DNA from 4 places in the Paenibacillus sp. FSL F4-0236 genome. Region 2 is predicted to be linked to each of the others. Evidence: riboswitches for the same ligand, from Rfam matches in the RefSeq annotation. Region 2 holds a riboswitch; each other region holds the start of a gene.
What was found. A riboswitch is a leader RNA that binds a small molecule or an ion and turns the genes downstream of it on or off. The one in region 2 is predicted to bind cyclic di-AMP.

Region 1: it holds a riboswitch for cyclic di-AMP, as region 2 does, so the genes downstream of both, NSQ29_RS00830 (TrkH family potassium uptake protein) here and NSQ29_RS24745 (hypothetical protein) in region 2, are expected to answer to the same signal.
Region 3: it holds a riboswitch for cyclic di-AMP, as region 2 does, so the genes downstream of both, NSQ29_RS00380 (alpha/beta fold hydrolase) here and NSQ29_RS24745 (hypothetical protein) in region 2, are expected to answer to the same signal.
Region 4: it holds a riboswitch for cyclic di-AMP, as region 2 does, so the genes downstream of both, NSQ29_RS26885 (C40 family peptidase) here and NSQ29_RS24745 (hypothetical protein) in region 2, are expected to answer to the same signal.

The regions. Positions count from the first base shown of each region.
Region 1 covers NZ_JBBOBK010000001.1:182,397-184,596, forward strand. The annotation lists gene NSQ29_RS00825 (CPBP family intramembrane glutamic endopeptidase) at 1-159, opposite strand, end outside; cyclic di-AMP (ydaO/yuaA leader) riboswitch at 474-655, shown strand; gene NSQ29_RS00830 (TrkH family potassium uptake protein) at 790-2,085, shown strand; gene NSQ29_RS00835 (potassium channel family protein) at 2,099-2,200, shown strand, end outside.
Region 2 covers NZ_JBBOBK010000001.1:5,544,327-5,546,526, reverse strand. The annotation lists gene NSQ29_RS24750 (hypothetical protein) at 1-5, opposite strand, end outside; cyclic di-AMP (ydaO/yuaA leader) riboswitch at 139-304, opposite strand; cyclic di-AMP (ydaO/yuaA leader) riboswitch at 725-915, shown strand; gene NSQ29_RS24745 (hypothetical protein) at 1,106-1,522, shown strand; gene kdpF (K(+)-transporting ATPase subunit F) at 1,649-1,726, shown strand; gene kdpA (potassium-transporting ATPase subunit KdpA) at 1,739-2,200, shown strand, end outside.
Region 3 covers NZ_JBBOBK010000001.1:70,765-72,964, forward strand. The annotation lists gene NSQ29_RS00370 (Nif3-like dinuclear metal center hexameric protein) at 1-269, shown strand, start outside; gene NSQ29_RS00375 (hypothetical protein) at 354-527, shown strand; cyclic di-AMP (ydaO/yuaA leader) riboswitch at 749-933, shown strand; gene NSQ29_RS00380 (alpha/beta fold hydrolase) at 1,022-1,849, shown strand; gene selD (selenide, water dikinase SelD) at 2,006-2,200, shown strand, end outside.
Region 4 covers NZ_JBBOBK010000001.1:6,034,027-6,036,226, forward strand. The annotation lists gene NSQ29_RS26880 (hypothetical protein) at 1-413, shown strand, start outside; cyclic di-AMP (ydaO/yuaA leader) riboswitch at 628-766, shown strand; gene NSQ29_RS26885 (C40 family peptidase) at 820-1,248, shown strand; cyclic di-AMP (ydaO/yuaA leader) riboswitch at 1,609-1,750, shown strand; gene NSQ29_RS26890 (C40 family peptidase) at 1,756-2,200, shown strand, end outside.

The DNA of each region.
Region 1 (2,200 bases), 5.4 Mb from region 2:
TTCCGCCTTGCTGATGACAGTAGTATCTTCCCCGGCAGGGCTATTTAGCACCGAGGGAGCAATTTGAAACATAATAAATAGAATAAGACCGATAATGCCCGAGATGATGAGCCTCTTGGAGAGGGCACGTTGCTGTAAGGGCTGGCCAACGGGATTCATGTAACGCCTCCTTGTAAACTGACAATGTTATGTTCCATTATAGTATTAGTGCCATGATAGTTACAAAAATCATCGTATATTCTTTTTATGGGTAATAGAGATATTATAGAATAGGTAACTGAATATATACCATGAATTTAAGGTGATTCTTTCTTCATTTTTCATGAAAATCGATGCAATTGCAGGGAAAACACGGAAAAGTGATGAGAAAAGGCACTCTTAGTGGTACATCCTCTCCAAACCGCATTTTTCATATGAATCACCATTAATAGTGTCTTTGTGATTTATCGAAATAACATATATAATTTGTATGCAATTGTATATAGCCGAATTTCAGGTGAAAACGGGGGAACCATAAGAAGTAATGAAAAGATGAGTATACGCCATAGGCGTTGTCTTTATTCATCAGGGGTGAATTTCGTTCTAGGAACGAATAGGGCAGCCTGCACAGTCCGAATCCGTCAGCTAACCTCGTAGGCTAATTTACTGCAGGAACCAAGGGTAGCATTGGTTTTCCAGTGCTTTTTTTGTTGGAATTCTTTAAATTTTGATAAGAGGGTGAGCGTAGTGGCTTCACAGTTTCGCAGGGTTTCTGAATCAAAGTTCCTGAAGCTCTCTCCGCCTCAGATTATGGTGCTTGGTTTTGCATCGATCATTCTGATTGGAGCCTTGCTGCTAATGCTTCCCATTTCGAGTACCAGCGGGAATGCTGTTAGTTTTATTGATGCGTTGTTTACTGCAACATCGGCCACCTGTGTGACAGGACTTGTGGTGCTGGACACCGGGACGACATTCACCATTTTTGGGAAAACCGTAATTATGGTGCTTATCCAGGTGGGCGGCTTAGGGTTTATGACAATGGCGACCTTATTTGCCATGATGATGAAACGCAAAATTTCCTTGCGGGACAGACTGATCCTTCAGGAAGCAATGAACCAAGGCTCTATGGAGGGGATTGTTCGACTGATCCGGAGAGTACTTATTTATTCCTTGGTCATCGAAGGCTGTGCAGCGGTGCTTCTGTCCATACGCTGGGCGTTTGATATGCCACTGGGAAAGGCCATTTATTTTGGAATATTTCATGCGGTGTCTATGTTTAATAATGCTGGATTTGATATTTTCGGGGATTTCCGGAGTTTAACCGATTATGTATATGACCCGCTAGTGAACATCGTGGTGATGTTTCTGATTGTCTCTGGCGGTATTGGTTTTATTGTCATGTCGGATCTGGTGGAGTTTCGTGTCAAACGTAAATTATCTTTGCATAGCAAAGTTGTACTCTCCACCACTGCAGGGCTTATTCTTATCGGCGCTTTGGTTATTTTTATATTTGAATTTACGAATCAGCGCACACTGGGGAATTTAAATTTCGGCGGCAAAATATTATCGGCATTCTTTCAGTCGGTATCGCCCCGAACCGCTGGCGCCAATACGGTGGATATTGCCGGACTGCGGCAAGCCTCACAGTTCTTTATGGTTATTCTTATGTTTATTGGTGCATCTCCAGGATCAACAGGTGGCGGGGTCAAGACTACAACCTTTACGATTATGATTGGTGCAGTAATCGCGATGCTGCGCGGACGTGAAGATGTTGTACTGTTCCGTTACCGATTGGCGCAGGAGCGTATCTATAAAGCGTTGACGTTAACATTACTCGCTTTGCTATTGGTCCTCACGGTGTCGATGTTACTGTCCACAACAGAGGATAGTAATTTCTTAGCGATATTATTTGAGACGACCTCAGCTTTTGCCACGGTGGGACTAACCATGGGGCTGACACCTGAACTGTCTATCTTCGGCAAGATTCTGATCTGTCTGACCATGTTTGCAGGTCGGCTAGGTCCATTAACATTAGTGTATGCGCTTGGACCTAAACAGGGTAAACCATTGTATAAGCACCCAGAAGGTAAAATAATTATTGGATAGGAGTTAATCCGAAATGAAAGCACAGCAATTTGTAGTAATCGGTTTAGGCCGCTTTGGCTCAAGCCTTGCACTTGAGCTGATGGAAATGGGCTACGAGGTGCTCGGCATTGATCAC
Region 2 (2,200 bases):
TTCATTCCTTTCACCCCGTCCAGCATGCTATCACCCTATAGATTCAGGTAACGCAAAAACCGCAGCAAGAGGAGGACCTCTGCTGCGGTTTTGGAATACAGGTATACACACACCTGTGCCAAAGCGTGGCGGATCAAGGGTCTCTCTCTTTACGCTTACGAGGTTAGCTGTCGGATTCGGACGGTGAGAGTCGCCCTACCTATGTGAGACTTGAACAGTCTCCTTCGGATTCACCCCAAGTAGGCCATGTGGCCTGATGGTTCCCCCGTTCCCTGCAAATGCAGGAACTCAGCGTTGAATGTATTTCGTGAAATAGATTCAACCCGAATCATACTCTTTTCAAGGTGTTTCTGTAAAAACAGAAAGTGTTCTTTTGAGCGCAATTTAAACCAAATCCTGCCTACTACGACGGAAAAGGGAACCAAATAGGTATTTATTGCGAGTTATCGGGCTTCTTCCTCGCTTAATCTCGACTTCTTGTTTTCTTACCTATAAAGGCGATTTTTTAAGATTTCTACATTTGTGGTGAATAAAATCACATGGTATGCCCGCTTTTCGCTAATGGATTAAAACTCGAGTAAACAAGAGATATAGAGAGATTGGATATCAAGTAAGCGCTATCCGATACGAAAATAGTTTTTAATTTGCATTATTTTGGCATCAATCAGGTTTTACAATTCTTCCTGCATAAGGGTATGATTACTCCTGTTTCAACAACAATCGAATATTTGATCCGCTTAATTTCCGTTAAGGAAAGCGGGGGAACCAACAATCGGCAGACGATGTGAGAGTCGGAAGCCGGTTATGGGGTGAATCCTGTAGAAGATGCGAGTGAGCTCGCATCTTCTACAGGTAGGGCGACTCTCACCGCCCGAATCCGACAGCTAACCTCGTAAGCGTATGGAGAGAGGATGAGTGCAATGTGACCGCTAGCGAGCCACAGAGGAGAATCCTTTGTGGCTTTTTGCTGTGCTTTTTTAAGCAAAGCATTTATGGAAAACCTCACGAAGAGGTCGTTATATTCATCATTAGCGGTAGCTTTTCTTTCAAGATCAGGGTGATCAAGTTCTGATCTTACAAGCAAAGCATTTGAGGAGAATAAGAGATGACAGATCAGAATGAATATGTACTGGTATGTGCGCCAACGAAGGCAGGCGAACATTTTATTAAGCTTCTAAAATTCAGAGGCATTAAGATGGCCGGATTGACCAACAACTTGCCTGAGAAGGCCCTACTCGAAGAGATGGGGATTGAACAAGTCGTTCTAGTTGATACCCGCCATCAGAATACTTGGTTTCGCCCGCCGTTCCCGGTAGGACGGGTATATCTGTTCGAGAGCAGCTTTACGTTATGCTGCCGCTACATTCAGATGTGCCGCACCTGGACGACACAGCCGATTTTTGTAATCACAAGCTCAATAAATCCTAGATTGGTCTATAAAAGACTTGGTGCAAGTTATGTAATCTATTCTCATAGTGGTGATGCTGATTTTCTAATCGATAAATCACCTCATCAAGGATAAAAGAAGGAGTGCGGGAGATATGATGGATCTGTATATGGTGGCTTCGTTAGCTGTAATTTACGGGTTGTTTTATGGATTTATGCGCTGGTGCGCAGGTGTAGTTGAGGATACAGGGAGGGATAAGTTGTGATTCTAGTAATCGCTGTTACCCTACTGTTGTTTGTATATCTGGTTTACGCATTGATTCATCCGGAGAAATTTTAAGGAGGGGCATTCATGGGCATTTTGCAAATAGTTGCTGTAATCGTAATTCTTATCTTGCTGGTTAAGCCGATGGGCACGTATTTATATTATGTATTTTCTAATGAACCGAACCGTACGGATCGATGGTTTGGAGGCATGGAAAAAGGGATTTATAAGCTGATCGGCCTGAAAAAACGGGACGGAATGTCTTGGAAGAAGTATGCGCTCAGCTTTGTGTTAACAAATATCGTATTGGTTACTTTCAGTTACATTGTTCTTAGATTGCAGCGGGGATTGCCGTTAAACCCGAATGGAATTACGGATATGGAACAGACGCTTTCATTCAATACAGTGATCAGCTTTATGACCAATACGAACCTGCAGCATTATAGCGGGGAGACGGGGCTTTCGTATTTTTCACAAATGGCTGTCATCACGATGATGATGTTCACATCTGCAGCGAGCGGATTTTCTGTTGCGGTTGCCTTTGTCAGA
Region 3 (2,200 bases), 5.5 Mb from region 2:
TAGGTTACAGAGGAGGTGGGACGATGGCTATTCCTCTTTTTAATCAGCACAATCTTGATTTAATTATTGCTGGCGAGGGCCCCGAATGGGAAACTCCAGAATATGTGAGGGATGCTGTCCACCAAGGCAGATCAAAAGCGCTGATTATGTTAGGTCATGCGGAAAGTGAAGCTCCAGGAATGAAATATTTAGCTGAAGTTCTGGCACATAAATACCCAATGATTCCCACTTATTTTATTGCTGAACAACCGGTCTATCAGCTGGTTTAATTCGTATAAACCGAAATGAAGAATAAATTTGCATATTATGGAGAAAATGATTGGAAACCAGGTCACTGAGAAAGGAGTGCTTCAATGGAAATTCCTTTGGAGGCTGATGAAGTGTTAAGTCGTATCAAAAAGCTTCAAACTGATGGAAGCTCGATCAGCAAAAAACAAGTGAAGCAAAGCGATCCTGATCTTATGAGAAGTGCGCTGTTCTTTTTTCCGAGCTGGGAGCATGCATTGAAAAACGCCGATCTGTTGTAGCCATATGATTGTATAACGAAGCCGAGTGGTTCAGGGATTGATCTCTGATGGCCGCTCGGCTTTTTTTAGATATATTGAGTAAACAAGAGTAAAAGAAAGAGAAAACGAAGTGTATGCTCAATATGAAATGAAAAGCATGGCTTTCAACATTATTTTGCCCACGGCTCAACTTTACAAGAAACCTTACACGGAGTATGATTCATCACATAACTGACAATTACATAAGAAGTCCGCTTAATTTCCGTTAAGGAAAGCGGGGGAACCAACAACTGGGAACCAGTGTAACAATCGGTACTAGTTATGGGGTGAATCCTGTTCCAGGTGCATAAATGCATCCATGCAGGTAGGGCAACTCTCACTGCCCGAATCCGACAGCTAACCTCGTAAGCGTATGGAGAGAGGATGAATGGCGTATTTGATGATGAATAGCCACAGAGAATCCCTCTGTGGTTTTTTGCTGCGTTAAAAAGCAGATATAGTTGTAGAACCTATCTATGAAAGAGGTGTTAACTTTGCCTATTGCTAAACTGAATGGAACTTCGCTCTATTACGAAATCAATGGAACAGGGACTCCGGTTGTGTTTATCCATGGACATGGATTAACACATAGTATGTTCAAGCCACAATTAGAGTATTTTTCTGATAAATATAAAGTGATTCTGTGTGATTTACGGGGGAATGGCAAATCAGGTGAATTACTGCAGGCCCCAAACGAGATTATTGAAACCCAATGTCTAGATATAATAATGCTATTAAATGATTTGGGTATTCGTGAGGCTGTTTTTGTTGGGAGTGCCTATGGGGGGCTCGTCGTTCAGCATATTGCGAAACAATATCCAGAGCGAGTAAAAGCGATTGTTGTCGCGGATAGCTTTTGTAGAAGTCAGGCGTCAACGATAATCGGTAAAATCCAGCTTATGGCTGCTTATTGTAGCTGGTTAATGTATTACGCTCCAAGTGAGCTTGTACTGCCTTCGATTCGTATGATGTACCGGGAACGCTGGAATCTGGCTTATAACGAGATTAGAAGAGGACTTCTCGATAAACGTCCAAGGGAATTGTATCGGCAAAGGCTGGCTACGAGCCATGTGGATTACACTAGATGCTTAAAGTCTTTTAAGCGTCCCGCCTTATGTATTGTAGGTGACTTTAGTGAATTTGGAGTTAATTGTATGAAGGATATGGTGTCTCAGCTGCCACATGCTCAGTTAGTGATTATCCCTAACGCATTAGATCCTAGTAATCTGTGTCAGCCGGAGAAATTTAATGCTATACTTCAGCGGTTTTTGGAGAAACAGCAGGAAACTCAGCAGATTAGTTAATCTTAATGGTAAGTGAGAAATGAGAGGCGTCCCATAGCCGGGGAGTATGTACTGGCTACGGGGCGTTCTTCTGTATGTCTGTATTTTGTACAATGCTGTCTACTGATGTAAGATTAAAGTTATTCGATACTAACTATCTAAAGGAGCTGAGTCATGATGTCTCAAGCCGAAACCATAAAATTGACCTCATTATCTTCAAAAGGGGGCTGCGGCTGCAAAATCGGTCCCGCCGATCTCATGCAGGTTATTCGCAGTCTACCACCAACCGTTCCTAATCCGGATCTACTTGTGGGTCTGGATACCAGTGATGACGCTGGGGTATATCGATTAAGTGATGATCTGGCGTTAGTG
Region 4 (2,200 bases), 490 kb from region 2:
CTCTACTTCCGTTATACTGGCTTGCTCCAAAAATGTACGGGCTATTCTTGTCCTCCTTTCTGAACTACTCTTTGTTACTTCATCTAGTTCCATACGTATTGGCATGGCTTATATACATCTTTATCGTGCGCCTGTTCCTTCTATATATGCAGTTTGGTTATACCAGCGGCACGGGGATGTTCTCCTCCTTATTCATTTGCTTGAAGTCGCTGATTCCGGCAATAGGAATTTCAATCATACTTGGTGCAGCAGGCCTGATCCTTTTGCTAGTGTGCGGAATAACGGGCATCTTCTGTCCTGGCCTACCAGCACTTCTTATTCGTCAACTTTCATCACTGCCCTCAACACTCTTCAAAATGTGGGGAATTTCAGCTCAATATCATCTATGGCACAGTAAAGCATTTCCACAATAATTTGAAGCATTACAGAACATAATATAAGAGTCCCGGTTCCTGAATCAGGAGCTGGGACTCTTTCGCGTTATAGACAAATTATGAGGATTTGCAAAATCGTAAAGACTTTGTTACAATAAGTCCTGTTCCATTGGTAACAAGTTTGTAATCATTTGAAACGATTTCTACATAACTTCATGTATTTGTCGTAGTCATGTCGATAAGTCACTATCTGGTGCATAAAACGCCGAATTCCTTGCACCGGGAAGTGGGGGAACCATATTTTGGGTGAATTGATCTCGCTTTGCAGTGATCATAGGGGAACCTTCTACCGAATCCTTAAGCTAACCTCACAGGCATTGGAAGGGGTACAATTTTTTTGAAGAATTTAAGAAAAGCATGCGTCGCTGCGGCGCTAGGACTTGTGATGGCGTTCTCTATTGGTGGAGGAAGTGCCTTTGCAGATTCTAAGATGGACAGTGTTATTTCAAAGACAATTGGAGTTGCCTATAAAACCGGAGGCACTAGCACTGCCGGGTTTGACTGTTCTGGATTTACTACGTATGTATTCAAGAAGGTGGGTCTTTCTTTGCCCCGTACTTCAAAAGCTCAATATAATGTCGGAACTCCTGTAGCCAAAAGTAAATTACGTTCAGGTGACCTAGTTTTCTTTAACACATTGGGCAACGGCGTATCCCATGTCGGCATTTATGTTGGAAACGGAAAATTCGCACAATCATCATCTTCATATGGCGTGACCATCACTTCACTTAGCCAGTCCTACTGGGCCAATCGCTACGTTGGTGCTAAAAGAGTAATGAGTACTTCCTCATATCAAGCTATAGCCTACGATTAATACTTCCCCACAACTATAACCTCACAATTACATTATATAGACCTGGGTTTGATTATTGACTTAATCGAATCCAGGTTTTCTTTTGCCTTATTATATTCTTTACACCTCTAGAACGGACTTTAAACACTTTTATTTGATAAAAATTTCAATAAATATAAAAATTAGTTTAATATTATCGCTTACATATGCATTTTGTCTTTAAAAAAAACGAATTTTTCTGCATGATTATGTTAAAAACGATTGCCAAGCGGCACTCTGTTTGTTACAATAACTGCAGTAAGATTTTAGTAACATTTTTGTAATCATTAAGTTGTTATTTACAAAGGTTTTGTCATGTATTGATTACAAGCTATTCCTAATCAACAGTATCAGCCGAGTTTCCTAACTATTAGGAAAACGGGGGAACCAACTTTGGGTGAATTGACCTCCATTTTTAGAGGGGTCATAGGGGACCTTCAACCGAACCCTTAAGCTAACCTCGTAGGCATCCGGAAGGGGTATAAACTTTTGAAGAAGAAGCTAGCAGCAGCAGTACTTAGCTTTTCCATTATTTTCACCATCGGAGCAGGAAGCGCTTTCGCGGATTCCAAAATGGATAAAGTGATCGACAAGACCATCGGAACTAAGTACGTATCCGGCGGCATCTCCACAAATGGATTTGATTGCTCCGGATTTACAATGTATGTATTTGATAAAATTGGTATAAACCTACCACACCAATCAGGTTCCCAGTATCAAATGGGTACTGCTATCTCCCAAGATGATTTAAGATCTGGAGATCTTGTATTCTTCAATACAAGTGGTAAGGGTGTCTCCCATGTCGGTATTTATGTCGGTGAAGGCAAGTTTGCACACGCATCTTCCTCACGCGGTGTAACGATTAGCTCCCTGAGTGATAGCTACTACGTGAAACGCTACATCGGTGCTAAACGAATTATGAGCACGGATGCTT